One region of the Streptomyces sp. NPDC001135 genome, then DNA from elsewhere that is predicted to be linked to it. Evidence: predicted binding sites of a transcription regulator. Region 1 holds the regulator's gene; the other holds the start of a gene.

Region 1 (7,118 bases):
GCTCGCCGAACACGGTCACCATCAGCGAGTCACCACTGTGGGGGATGGCGGTGACCAGGTCGATGAAGTGCCAGCCGGAGCGGTAGGCCGTGGCCATTTCGCGACGGAAGGACCGGTCGTCGGGTGGAGTGGTCATGAGCGCACGATCCAGCTGCTGTCCTTCGGGGCGACCCAGGAACTGTCCCTCGGGGCGACCCACGAACTGTCACCCGGGACATCGGACGCCGCGATCACCCAACTGCTGTCACCGGAACCGGCGGCAACAGTGAGCCAGCTGCTGTCCTGCGCGACAGCACTCTTCGTCCCCGCGTGGCCGGTCAGCGCCCCAAAGGCCAATACGGCGGAGAAGGCGGCGACAAGCGCCGAGCGAAGCATTTTCTTACGCATAGTCGGCTTCGTCCTCATGTGAAGGTCACCTCTCCCCCGTCCGAATACGACGATGGCCCATTCCGGCACGTCATGGCCACACAAACGATGCATCATGTTCCTGCACGTTCAGGACCCTGGGGGGTGGAGATTTGGCGATAAATGAGACTAAGCGGACACATCCCCACGGGCTGACCGACCTGTGCGAGGAAGGGCGCCGCCTTTACGGGAACGCTCTCCGGACGGGACGCCTAGCCCGTGCGGATGCGGAACCCGCGCCGTGTTTGATGGAGTTCGCCCTTCTCCATCCCGACCCCGACGACCCGAACTGGCTGCGCCCGGTGCCGCCGTCGATCGCCTTGGCCCAGCGGCTCACCCCCCTCGAGCGCGAGATCACCCAGCGCAGACGGCAGTCCATCGAACTGGCCGACGCCTTCGAGCCGTTCATGAGCATCAGTGCCCAGCCCACGGCCACCACGCACTCGATCACCGTGCTGGAGGGCATCGACCGGATCAACGCGGCGCTCGACCTGGCCACCGCCCAGTGCCAGACCGAGATGCTCACCGTCCAGCCGAGCCGCCGACGGCTCGAACACACCCTGAACAAGGCACTGGAACGCGACAGGCCGCTGATCGAACGCGGCTGCCGCATCCGCACCCTCTACCAGCATCCGGCCCGCTACAGCCCGGAGACGCTGGCGTACGTGGCCCAGTTCACCGACGGCAAGGTGGAGTACCGGACCATCGACGAACTCGTCGAGCGGCTGATCATCTGCGACGAGACCGTGGCCTTCATCCCGACCCGCGACGACGGGGAGATCGCCCTCGAACTCCGGCATCCGGGGCTCGTCCGCTACCTGATCAAGGTCTTCGAGTTCATGTGGTCCCGCGCGGTCCCGCTGAGCGCCGGCGCCCCCTACGAGACCGCCCCCGACGGCATCCCGGAGATCCAGCACTCCATCGCCAAACTCCTGGTGGAGGGCCACGTGGACGAGGCCATAGCCCGCCGCCTCGGGATGAACGTCCGCACCTGCCGGGCCCACATCGCCAAACTGGCCTCGGCCCTCGGCAGCGGCAGCCGCGCCCAGCTCGGCTTCCTCATCGCGCAGTCCGGACTGCTGGACAAGGACACCTCGTCGGGTGGTGAGCAGTGACGGGCGAGCACAGGTGTCACGCCGCGCCGGCTCGGCCGTCTCATCGCACGCTCGGGGATTCCTGATCAGGAGCCGTGAGCGCGCCGGCCGGCAGCGCGGGGCCGCGGTGGCCGTCCAGACCGACCTGGGCGATCCGGACGCCGAGTTGGGTACGGCTGGCCGCGCCGAGGGTCTCCGAGAGGCGGGCGATGTGGGCGCGGCAGGTACGCACGCTGATACCGAGCCGCTCGGCGATCACGGCGTCCTGGTGGCCCTCGGCGAGCAGTGCGGCGATGGACTGCTCACGGTGCGAGATGCCCTCGATGCCGGTGTCGGGGAGGGGGGCGGTGAGCGGGATGGCCAGGCGCCAGAGGCGTTCGAAGACCGTGACCAGGTACTCGACCAGGGCCGGGTGGCGCAGCTCCAGCGCCATCGTGCGGTCGGAGTTGGCGGGGATGAAGGCGACCGTGCGGTCGAAGAGGATGAGCCGGTCGATCACCTCGTCCAGGGTCCGGGCCTCGACCGTGTCGCCCATCAGCTCCAGGTAGGTGAGCAGCCCCTGCCCGTGCCGGGCCACGTGGGTGTACAGGTCGCGCATGCGCACGCCCCGGCCGCGCAGTGCCAGCGCCCGGTGCAGCCCCTCGGTCAGCTCGGCCTCCCGGCGGATGCCGCCGGGCTGCACGGTGAGCACCTCCGTCGTGCACGCCTTGGTCGCCTCGTCCATCGCGGCCTGGATCCGGGACAGCCCGTCCAGCACCCGGATCGCGCTGCCCTCGGCGGGCGCGGCGAGCGCGCCCAGCTGACGGCCCAGTCCGGCGTACCACTCGAAGGCGGCCACCGCCGAGCCCACCCGCCGCTGACTCTCGCTGACCTCGTCGTAGACCCCGCGCAGCAGCCTGGTCATGACCTCCTGCGGGGAGGTCGGCACCAGCCAGTCCATGTCGTCGGGGTCCGGGTGCAGCAGGGCCAGTTCCAGCAGGCAGGGCACCGTCTCGGCATCCGTGCGCGGCACCCGCCCGCGGCGTACGGCCCGGGAATACACCCGATCCCCGGCCGCGCACAGTCGGTCGGCGCCGTGTGGATGCTCGTCCGCCCCGCGCCCGGCCATCGCCCATTTCACCCCCGGTGTGCTGCCACTTCCGCAGCGCAACTATGCGCGGCGTCGACCGGGTCCGCAACACGGCTCGACTCAACGGGGCCAGCAGAAAAAGCGGTTATGTCCGGGTATCGACCAGGCTCCGCCCCTCGCCTTGCAACAAGCTGAAGCGATCCGCCGGGAACGTGCCCTACTTCAGGCCGAGCGTCAGGCAGGCCGCCTTGTACTTGGGGGTGCAGATGTCACCCACGGAGTAGATGCCGTCCGCGATGACCGTGGACTTGACGGTGCGCTTGGTCAGGGCGATCGGCTGGATCAGCTTGGCCGGGATGTCCTTGTCGGTGGGGCTGTCGACCTTGTCCTGGGTGAGCGCGTCGAACTGGATGTCCTTGCCCTGGATCTTGGCTACGGCCATCTGCGCGGCGGCCTCGGCCTCGTCCGGGTAGGCCTTGTAGACGCTCATGTACTGCTCGCCGGCCACGATCCGCTGGACCGCGTCGAGCTCCGCGTCCTGACCGGTGACCGGGGGCAGGCTCGTGACGCCGGCCGCCTTCAGGGCCTTGATGACACCGCCCGCCATGCCGTCGTTGGCGGCGTACACGCCGGCGATGTTGTTCTTGCCGATCGCGCCGATCGCCCTGGCCATCTCGGTCTCGGCGAGCTCCGGCTTCCAGTCCGTGGTGTCGTACGACCCCGCGATCGTCACCTTGCCGTTCAGCTCGGAGAGCGCGCCCTGCTTGAACTGCTTGGCGTTCGGGTCGGTGGGCGAGCCGTTCACCATGACGATCTTGTCGGAGGTGTCGGTGTTCGGCCCGAGGGCCTCCAGCAGGGTGCGGCCCTGCACCTCGCCGACGAGCTCGTTGTCGAAGGAGACGTAGGCGTCGATCGGGCCCTCGGCGAGACGGTCGTAGGCGATGACCGGGATGCCGGCGTCCTTGGCCTTCTTCACCCCGGCGGCGACGGCGTGCGAGTCGACGGCGTCGAGCAGGATGATGTCGACCTTGTCGTCGATCATCTTCTGCAGCTGCGAGGCCTGCCGGGAGGCGTCCGCGTCGGCGTTGTCGTACTCGACCTTGCCCTGCTTCTTGGTGAGTTGGGCGACCTTGTCCTTGATGATGGGGTAGTCGAACCTGTCGTAGCGGCTGTTCGCCTTCTCCGGCAGCAGCAGGCCCACGGTGATGTCGTCGCCCTTGCTCGGGCTCGCGTTCGCGCCGTCCCCCGTCGCGTCCAGCACGCCGCATCCGGCGAGCGAGAGGGTCATCGTGGACGCGGCCACGGATATGGCGATACGACGCATTCGGGGGCTCACTTCAGGTGCGTTCCGGACGTAGGGCTGCTATACGACCCAGGTGTCTGAAAAGACAACGCGCAGGCCACACCCGGCGTCAAGCGTAACTACTTAACGAGTCCGCAACACCACCCTCGGCTGACCCTGTGAAGGCCGAGCGGAATCATCTCCAAACACCCTTTACGGACCCTTCATCCAAGGGCCGTTCAGGAAACGGCAAAGGAGACGGCAAGAGAACGGGAGCGTCAGACCCCCGCCGTCCGGTGCCCGACTCCGTCCCGGGCAGCCGGCTGCTGCGCGGCGCGATCGAGAGGGCGGGCGAGATGCTCCCCGGCTGACCGCCCACCAGCAGGCCAAGGGGCCCGGAGGTTTGTCTCCGGGCCCCTTTCGCATGTGTCTCAGTCGCTCTGCTGCCGCTTCGGCCGCCACACCACCAGCGCGCTGGTCTGCTGGACCTCCTGGTACGGGACCAGGTCGCGGCGGTAGGAGGCGTGGACGGCGGCCTCGCGCTGCTGCATCGCGGCCGCCGCGCCGTCCAGGGCCGCCTCCAGTTCCACGACCCGGGACTGGAGGGCGGCGACCTGGTTCTCCAGTTCGATGATCCGCTTGATGCCGGCCAGGTTGATGCCCTCGTCCTGCGACAACTGCTGCACCTGGCGGAGCAGTTCGATGTCGCGGGCCGAGTAGCGCCGGCCCCGGCCCGCGGTGCGGTCCGGGGAGACCAGGCCGAGTCGGTCGTACTGGCGCAGCGTCTGCGGGTGGAGTCCGGAGAGCTGGGCCGCCACCGAGATGACGTAGACCGGGGTCTCCTCGGTCAGTTCATACGGGTTACGTCGACGGCCGTCCATCTCTCTCAGTCTCCCTTCGCGGCCTCGAACAGCTCCGCACGCGGGTTCTCGCCCGCGGTCGCCTCGCGATACGCCTCCAGTGCGTCACGAGCCTTCCCCGACAGGTCCGTGGGGACACGCACCTCGACGGTGACCAGGAGGTCGCCGCGGGTACCGTCCTTGCGGACCGCGCCCTTGCCCCGGGCCCGCATCGTACGGCCGTTCGGCGTGCCGGGCGGCAGTTTCAGGGTGACGGGCGGGCCGCCCAGGGTGGGGACCCTCACCTCGCCGCCGAGCGCGGCCTCGACGAAGGTCACCGGGACGGTCACCGTGAGGTTGTCGCCCTTGCGCCCGAACACCGAGTGCTCGCCGACGTGCACGACCACGTACAGGTCGCCCGCCGGTCCGCCCCGCTCGCCGGGCGCCCCCTTGCCGCGCAGCCGGATGCGCTGCCCGTCGGTCACGCCGGCCGGGATGCGGACCTGCATCGTGCGCGAGGACTTGGCGCGGCCACTGCCCTTGCACTCCATGCAGGGGTGCTCCGCGATCAGCCCGCGGCCCTTGCAGTCGGGGCAGGGGTCGGTGAGCGAGAAGCCGCCGCCCGAGCCCCGCGCCACCTGCCCGGTGCCGACGCAGGTCGGGCACACGCGCGGTGTGCCGTTCTTGTCGCCGGTGCCGGAGCAGGCCTTGCAGGGTGCCTGGGAGGACATCCTGAGGGGCACCGTGGCGCCCTCGATGGCCTCCGTGAAGCTCAGCGTGACCTCGGTGTCGATGTCCTGGCCGCGCCGGGGCTGGGTGCGTGTGCCCGTGGCTCCGCCGCGGTTGAACAGGCCCCCGAAGACGTCACCGATTCCGCCGCCGAAACCGCCGGAACCCCCGCCCTGGGCGCCGCCTCCGAAGAGGTCGCCCAGGTCGAAGTTGAAGGAGCCGCCGGCGCCCGGCCCGGGGCGGAAACCGCCGTTGCCGAACAGGGCGCGTGCCTCGTCGTACTCCTTGCGCTTCTTGGGGTCGCCGAGGATGTCGTTCGCCTCGGAGATCTCCTTGAAGCGCTCCTCGGCCTTGGTGTTGCCCTTGTTGGCGTCCGGGTGGAACTCGCGGGCGAGCTTCCGGTACGCCTTCTTGATCTCGGCCTCGGTGGCGTCCTTGGGGACGCCGAGGACCTTGTAGTAGTCCTTCTCGATGAAGTCCTTGGTGCTCATCCCCGACGTCCCTCCTTCCTGTCTCTGGTGATTACGTCAGCCCTCTTCCGGGCCACCGTTCTCCTTGTCGTCGGCGGAGCCGGCCTGCTTCGCCTCGGTGTTCTCCTCGGCGCCCTCGGCCTTGACGGTCTGCGCGCCGGGCTGCGGCTCGGCGACGGCCACCCGCGCGGGGCGGATGGTGCGCTCGCCGATGCGATACCCGGGCTGCAGGATCGCCACGCAGGTCGTCTCGGTGACGTCCGGCGCGTAGGAGTGCATCAGGGCCTCGTGGATGGTCGGGTCGAAGGGCTCGCCCTCCTTGCCGAACTGCTGCAGGCCCATCTTGGCCGCGACGGTCTCCAGCGACTCGGCCACCGACTTGAAGCCGCCGACCAGCTCGCCGTGTTCCCGCGCGCGGCCGATGTCGTCCAGCACGGGCAGCAGCTCGGTCAGGAGGTTCGCGATGGCGATCTCCTTGACCGCGATGCGGTCCCGCTCGACCCGGCGGCGGTAGTTCTGGTACTCCGCCTGGAGGCGCTGGAGGTCGACCGTGCGCTCGTTCAGCGCCGTACGCACCTGGTCCAGCTGGGCCACCAGGCCCGCGTCTGCGTTTCCGTCCCCGGCCGGGGCCGCCCCCTCCTCGGGGGCGGCCTTCGACTCGGCGTCGTCGGGGGTGGCGCCGGAGGGGACGTCGGGCTTCTCCTCGAAGCCCGGGGTCTCCTCCGTCACGCGGCACCGTCCTTGCGCTCGTCGTCCACGATCTCGGCGTCCACGACGTCGTCGTCAGCGGCCTTGGCGCCACCGGCGGTGGCACCCTCCGGGCCGCCGGCGGCCTGCGCGGACTGGGCGTCGGCGTACATGGCCTGGCCCAGCTTCTGCGAGACGGCCGCGACCTTCTCGGTGGCGGTGCGGATCTCGGCGGTGTCCTCGCCCTTGAGCTTCTCCTTCAGCTCGGCGACGGCCTCCTCGACCTCGGTCTTGATCTCGCCCGGGACCTTGTCCTCGTTGTCCTTGAGGAACTTCTCGGTCTGGTAGACGAGCTGCTCGCCCTGGTTGCGGGTCTCGGCGGCCTCGCGGCGGCGGTGGTCCTCCTCCGCGTACTGCTCGGCCTCCTGGCGCATGCGGTCGACCTCGTCCTTCGGCAGCGAGGAGCCGCCGGTGACGGTCATCTTCTGCTCCTTGCCCGTGCCCAGGTCCTTGGCGGTCACGTGCATGATGCCGTTGGCGTCG
Region 2 (7,118 bases), on a different contig from region 1:
CGCTATCTGCCCACCGCGACCCGGGCCGGCGTGGGCGGCGACTGGTTCGACGTGATTCCGCTGTCCGGGGCGCGGGTGGCGCTCGTCGTGGGCGACGTGGTGGGCCACGGCATCCGTGCCTCGGCCACCATGGGCCGGCTGCGTACGGCGGTGCGCACGCTGGCGGACGTGGACCTGCCGGCCGACGAGCTCCTCACCCACCTCGACGACCTGGTCCTGCGGCTCGCCGCCGACGAGGGCAGCGCGGACCCGGCCGCCGAGACCGCCGGCGGCATCGGCACCACCTGTCTGTACGCCGTCTACGACCCGGTCTCGCGCCGGTGCACCCTGGCCCGGGCCGGTCATCCACCGCCCGCCGTGGTCACGCCGGACGGCGCCGTGCGGTTCCTCGACGTGCCCGCGGGGCCTCCGCTCGGGCTCGGCGGGCTGCCCTTCGAGTCGATCGAGACCGAACTGCCCGAGGGCAGTCTGCTCGCGCTCTACACCAACGGGCTGTTCGAGGCCCGCGAGCACGACATCGACGAGGCACTGGACAAGATGTTCGCCGCGCTCGGCCGGCCCGCGACCACGCTGGACGCCGTCTGCGACCGCGTGCTCACCGAGCTGCTGAGCCACCGCCCCGACGACGACATCGCCCTGCTCGTCGCCCGCACCCGGGTCCTGCGCGCGGACCGGGTCGCCGCCTGGCAGCTGGCGAACGACCCCACGGACGTCTCGCGGGCCCGCCACCTGGCCTGTGACCAGCTGGCCGCGTGGGGCCTGGACGAGGTCGCCTTCTCCACGGAGCTGATGGTCAGCGAGCTGGTCACCAACGCCATGCGGTACGGCCGCCCGCCCGTCCGGCTCCGGCTGATCCACCAGGACTCGACCCTGATCTGCGAGGTGTACGACTCCAGCGGCACCACCCCGCACATGCGGCGCGCCCGTATCTTCGACGAGGGCGGCCGGGGCCTGCTGCTGGTCGCCCAGCTGGCCGACCGCTGGGGCACCCGGCACGACCGGGTCGGCAAGACGGTCTGGGCGGAGCAGTCGGTGGCCGGGGCCGCCCGGTGAGCCGGCCCGTCCGTGTACGCGTACGGCGAAGGCCCGGGCCTCCCTCACGGGACCCGGGCCCTCGCTCGTCCCGCGGCGTCCGTCACGCCGCCACGGGAACCTCCGGCGCCGCCCCGTTCGTCGCGGGCGCGAGCGCCAGCTCCAGGACCTGCCGGACGTCGGTCACGGTGTGGACGTCGAGCTTGTCCAGCACCTCGGCCGGGACGTCGTCCAGGTCGGGCTCGTTGCGCTTGGGGATGATCACGGTGGTCACCCCGGCACGCTGCGCGGCGAGCAGCTTCTGCTTCACGCCGCCGATGGGCAGGACACGGCCCGTCAGTGAGACCTCACCCGTCATCGCCACGTCCGTGCGGACCAGCCGTCCGCTCAGCAGCGACGCCAGCGCCGTCGTCATCGTGATGCCGGCGCTCGGGCCGTCCTTCGGGACCGCGCCCGCCGGGAAGTGGATGTGTACGCCGCGGTCCTTCAAGTCGCCGACCGGGAGCTCCAGTTCGGCACCGTGGCTGCGCAGGAAGCTCAGCGCGATCTGCGCGGACTCCTTCATCACGTCACCGAGCTGACCGGTCAGGGTCAGGCCCGCCGCGCCCGTCTCCGGATCGGCGAGGGACGCCTCCACGAAGAGGACGTCACCGCCGGCGCCGGTGACCGCGAGGCCGGTCGCCACACCCGGGACGGACGTACGGCGCTCGGCCGGGTCCTGGGCGGACTCGGGCACGTGGTGCGGGCGCCCGATCAGACCCCGCAGGTCCTCGTCCCGGACGGTGAACGGCAGCTGTCGCTCGCCGAGTTCGTGCTGGGCCGCGACCTTGCGGAGCAGGCGTGCGATCGAGCGCTCCAGGGTGCGCACACCCGCCTCGCGCGTGTACTCGCCGGCCAGCTTGCGCAGGGCGCTCTCGTCCAAGGCGACCTCGTCCCCGCCGAGTCCCGCCCGCTCCAGCTGGCGCGGGAGCAGGTGGTCGCGGGCGATGACGACCTTCTCGTCCTCGGTGTAGCCGTCGAGGCGGACGATTTCCATACGGTCGGCGAGGGCCTCCGGGATGGCTTCCAGGACGTTGGCGGTGGCCAGGAAGACCACGTCCGACAGGTCGAGTTCGACCTCCAGGTAGTGGTCCCGGAAGGTGTGGTTCTGTGCCGGGTCCAGGACCTCGAGCAGGGCCGCGGCCGGGTCGCCGCGGAAGTCGGAGCCCACCTTGTCGATCTCGTCCAGCAGGACCACCGGGTTCATGGACCCGGCCTCCTTGATCGCCCGTACGATCCGGCCGGGCAGCGCGCCGACGTACGTACGGCGGTGGCCGCGGATCTCGGCCTCGTCGCGGACGCCACCGAGGGCCACACGGACGAACGAGCGGCCCATGGCGTGGGCCACGCTCTCCCCCAGGCTCGTCTTTCCGACGCCGGGGGGCCCGACCAGCGCCAGGACCGCACCACCGCGCCGGCCGCCGATCACGCCGAGCCCGCGCTCACCGCGCCGCTTGCGTACCGCGAGGTACTCGGTGATGCGCTCCTTCACGTCCTGCAGACCGGCGTGCTCGGCGTCCAGGATCGCCTTGGCGCCCTGGATGTCGTACGTGTCCTCGGTGCGGGAGTTCCACGGGAGTTCGAGGACCGTGTCCAGCCAGGTCCGGATCCAGGAGCCCTCGGGCGACTGGTCGCTGGCCCGCTCGAGCTTGTCGACCTCCTTGAGCGCGGCTTCGCGGACCTTCTCCGGCAGGTCGGCGGCCTCGACGCGGGCGCGGTAGTCGTCGGACTCCTCGCTGTCCTTGTCGCCGTTCAGCTCGCGCAGTTCCTTGCGGACGGCCTCCAGCTGGCGGCGCAGCAGGAACTCGCGCTGCTGCTTGTCGACGCCCTCCTGGACGTCCTTGGCGATGGTCTCGGCCACGTCCTGCTCGGCGAGGTGGTCGCGGAGCTGCTGCGTGGCGAGCTTCAGCCGGGCCACCGGGTCGGCGGTCTCCAGCAGTTCGACCTTCTGGTCGGTGGTGAGGAACGGCGAGTAGCCGGAGTTGTCGGCGAGCGCGGAGACGTCGTCGATGGCCTGGACGCGGTCCACGACCTGCCAGGCGCCGCGCTTCTTCAGCCAGGTGGTGGCGAGCGCCTTGTACTCCTTGACGAGGTCGGCGACCTGACCCGGCAGCGGATCGGGGGCGCTCTCGTCGACGCGGGCGCCCTCGACCCACAGGGCCGCGCCGGGACCGGTGGTGCCGGCGCCGATCCGCACGCGGCTGCGGCCGCGGATCAGAGCCCCCGGGTCACCGTCGGCCAGCCGGCCGACCTGCTCGACCGTGCCCAGCACACCGGTCTTCGCGTACGTGCCGTCGATGCGGGGCACCAGCAGCACCTTGGGCTTTCCGGGCGTGGACCGGGCGGCGGCCTGCGCGGCCTCCACCGCGGCCCGCACCTCGGCGTCGCTCAGGTCCAGCGGAACCACCATGCCGGGCAGCACGACCTCGTCGTCGAGCGGCAGCACGGGCAGGACGAGCGTGAACGCCGTGGACTCAGTAGCCATGATCTCCCCTTCGGCAGTCAAGTTGAGCTATGTCGACTCAACTGCCGGGGGGTAGCTGGTGTTCCCCGCATCTGTTCGCTGTGAGCGATCAGTTGGGGCCGCCGCGCGGTGCCGCCGTCGAGCGGGTGGTCACGGGGAAACCGGCGAAACCACCGGGACGCGCCAGCGCCGTACGAGCGGCCAGCCGCTGATGCCGATCCCGAGGGCGATGAGATGGCCCCAGTTCGTCATCGGGTCCTGGAAGGCGATCAGGTCGTTGACGAGGGCGGTGGTCGCCAGGGCCAGGACGGGCCAGCGCAACCAGGGGCGCAGGAGACCGGCCAGGGCGCCGGTGCTGGCGGCGACGCCGAAGCTGATGCCGTAGTCGAGCCGGTGCAGCGAGGTGACGGGAAGGTGACCGAACAGGACGGCCAGGCCCACCGGGATCTCGGTCGCGAGGGTGGCCAGGACGTGCCCGGCCAGGAAGACGCAGGCCGCCCGCGCGCCGCCTATGCGCCGTTCGAGGGCGGTGAGCACCAGCACGAACGCGAGCGCGTACGGCGACAGGACGCCGCCCGCGATCCACAGGGCGCTCGCCAGCAGCACCAGCACGGGGGTGCGCACCAGATGGGCGACGTCCGTACTGGAGTCCTGGTAGAGGGAGTGCACCAGGTCCGGGGCGGCCAGGGCCGCGATCACCGAGGTGACGGCCAGGACGACGCCGTAGGAGAAGGTGAACGGGGTTCCGGTGGGTGTGGGCAGCAGGCGCCACAGCCGCGGGACCCGCAGGGCCGGGGGCGGGTCGGCGGGAGCGGGGTCGCAGGCGGGAGCCGTGGCGTGCCGCTGGCGCGGCATGCCGTCCAGCAGGTCCGCGAGCGCGGGTGTCGAAACGACGCCACCGCCGTCGGTGAGCGGAGCGCCCGGAAGGGGCGCGGACGCGGCCGACGCAGGGCCCGTCGCGATCGGTTCCACGGTGTGGCGCTCCTTCCGTCGCGCCCCACCCTTCGTGTTGCGCGGGCCGCTGTCTATGACCGACGCCACGCGAGAGCGGATTCACAGCAACCTCTCACGTGGCAGATGCGTCCGGGCCGGCCCCGTTGTCCACAGCGTGCGCGTGTCATCCGCAATTCCCGTGAAGGACGGGGCGCGTTCAAGCAGGATGGTGGGCATGACTGCTGCCGTGTACGACTCTCCCGTGGTCCTCGACCGGCGCGACGGCCCGTACGGCGAGGTGGTACTGCGCCGGCACGGAGCGCTGCTGCAGATCATCGCCAACGGCTGTTTCCTGATGGACACCTCCGACGGCCGCTCGGAGCGGCTGCTGGTGGACGCCGCGTACGGCGCGCTGGACGGGCGGCCGAAGCCGCACGTACTGATCGGCGGGCTGGGCGTGGGATTCTCACTCGCACATGCGGCGGCGGATCCCGGGTGGGGGCGGATCACCGTGGTCGAGCGGGAGTCCGCCGTCGTCGACTGGCACCGGGACGGGCCGCTGGCGGAGGTTTCCGCCGGTGCGCTCGGCGATCCGCGCACCGAGATCGTGCAGGCGGATCTGGTGGCGTTCGTCCATGAGACATCGGACACGTTCGACGCACTCTGCCTGGACATCGACAACGGCCCCGGCTGGACCGTCACGGACGGCAATCACAGCCTCTACTCGCCGGCCGGACTCGCCGCCTGCGCAAGGGCGTTGAAACCCGGTGGAGTGCTGGCCGTATGGTCCGCCGAGCCCTCTCCGGAATTTGAAGGAAGCTTGCGGAATGCCGGGTTCCGGCAGGTGCGTACCGAAGAGGTCCCCGTTGCCCGGGGCGTTCCGGACGCCGTACACCTCGGCATCCGACCTGGATAGCGACAGCACGGTGGATCCCCGTAATGTGCTGCCCTGACGCGGATCATTCAAGCGTCAAGCGCAGACATGGGATCACCCCACTGGTTCCGGAAAGCAACAAGCAGGGGCGGGCGATGGAGCAGACACACACCTCCCAGAGCGGCGCGGCGACGACCACCCCGGGCGCACAGCGCCGGGTGCTGGTCGTCGAGGACGACCCCACGATCGTCGACGCCATCGCGGCCCGGCTGCGCGCCGAGGGATTTCTCGTGCAAACCGCGTCGGACGGCCCGGCAGCCGTCGACACGGCCGAGGCCTGGCAGCCCGACCTGCTGATCCTCGACATCATGCTGCCCGGCTTCGACGGCCTCGAGGTCTGCCGGCGGGTGCAGGCGCAGCGTCCGGTGCCGGTGCTGATGCTGACCGCGCGGGACGACGAGACGGACATGCTGGTCGGTCTCGGGGTCGGTGCGGACGACTACATGACCAAGCCGTTCTCGATGCGGGAGCTGGCCGCGCGGGTGCACGTGCTGCTGCGGCGGGTGGAGCGGGCGGCCCTGGCCGCCGCGACGCCGCGCAGCGGGATCCTGCGCCTCGGCGAGCTGGAGATCGACCACGCGCAGCGCCGGGTGCGGGTGAAGTCCGAGGACGTCCACCTGACGCCCACCGAGTTCGACCTGCTGGTGTGCCTGGCGAACACCCCGCGCGCGGTGCTCTCGCGGGAACAGCTGCTGGCCGAGGTGTGGGACTGGGCGGACGCCTCCGGCACCCGTACGGTCGACAGCCACATCAAGGCACTGCGCCGGAAGATCGGTGCCGAGCGGATCCGGACCGTGCACGGCGTGGGATACGCGCTGGAGACGCCGACACCGTGAGCGGCGACGGGCGGCAGGCCGCACGGAGGAGCCCCGGGGAGGATCCCTGGGGCGGCGTACGCCCGTTCTCGATCAAGACCAAGCTGGGCGCACTCGTCGTCATATCGGTGCTGATCACCACCGGACTGTCGATCGTCGCGGTGCACACCAAGACCGAGCTGCGTTTCATCACGGTCTTCTCGATGATCGCCACACTGCTGATCACGCAGTTCGTGGCGCATTCGCTCACCATGCCGCTGGACGAGATGAACACGGTGGCGCGGTCGATCTCCGAGGGCGACTACACCCGCCGGGTGAGCGAGGGCCGCCGGGACGAGCTGGGCGATCTGGCCGGGACGATCAACGTCATGGCGGACGAGCTGGAGGCCCAGGACAGCCAGCGCAAAGAGCTGGTCGCGAACGTCTCGCACGAGCTGCGCACCCCCATCGCCGGGCTGCGGGCCGTGCTGGAGAACATCGTCGACGGGGTGACCGAGGCCGACCCCGAGACCATGCGGACGGCCCTGAAGCAGACCGAGCGGCTGGGCCGGCTGGTGGAGACCCTGCTGGACCTGTCCCGGCTCGACAACGGCGTCGTCCCGCTGAAGATGCGCCGCTTCGAGGTGTGGCCGTACCTGTCGGGCGTGCTGAAGGAGGCCAACATGGTGGCCTCGGCGCGTGCCGGCATCGCCTCCGGCTCCGGCAGCCACACCCGCACCGACGTCCATCTGCACCTGGACGTCTCCCCGCCGGAGCTGACCGCGCACGCGGATCCCGAGCGCATCCACCAGGTCGTCGCCAACCTGATCGACAACGCGGTCAAGCACAGCCCGCCGCACGGCCGGGTGACGGTGAGGGCGCGGCGCGGGCCGCAGCCGGAGTCGCTGGAGCTGGAGGTCCT

The links. Region 1 encodes HspR, which represses chaperone genes until heat shock. Its sites were predicted from a motif close to TTGAGNNNNNNNNNCTCAA; they were not measured.
Region 2: a site for HspR is predicted at 3,579-3,597, ahead of lon (endopeptidase La). Genes of this name have one in related genera too.

The regions. Positions count from the first base shown of each region.
Region 1 covers NZ_JBSFKD010000041.1:27,331-34,448, reverse strand. The annotation lists gene ACWC94_RS36020 (Rieske (2Fe-2S) protein) at 1-136, opposite strand, end outside; gene ACWC94_RS36015 (helix-turn-helix transcriptional regulator) at 558-1,520, shown strand; gene ACWC94_RS36010 (LuxR C-terminal-related transcriptional regulator) at 1,561-2,607, opposite strand; gene ACWC94_RS36005 (sugar ABC transporter substrate-binding protein) at 2,786-3,892, opposite strand; gene ACWC94_RS36000 (heat shock protein transcriptional repressor HspR) at 4,282-4,731, opposite strand; gene dnaJ (molecular chaperone DnaJ) at 4,737-5,909, opposite strand; gene grpE (nucleotide exchange factor GrpE) at 5,946-6,617, opposite strand; gene dnaK (molecular chaperone DnaK) at 6,614-7,118, opposite strand, start outside.
Region 2 covers NZ_JBSFKD010000006.1:253,052-260,169, reverse strand. The annotation lists gene ACWC94_RS11075 (SpoIIE family protein phosphatase) at 1-1,053, shown strand, start outside; gene lon (endopeptidase La) at 1,136-3,556, opposite strand; gene ACWC94_RS11065 (rhomboid-like protein) at 3,686-4,507, opposite strand; gene ACWC94_RS11060 (spermine/spermidine synthase domain-containing protein) at 4,704-5,384, shown strand; gene ACWC94_RS11055 (response regulator transcription factor) at 5,498-6,238, shown strand; gene ACWC94_RS11050 (HAMP domain-containing sensor histidine kinase) at 6,235-7,118, shown strand, end outside.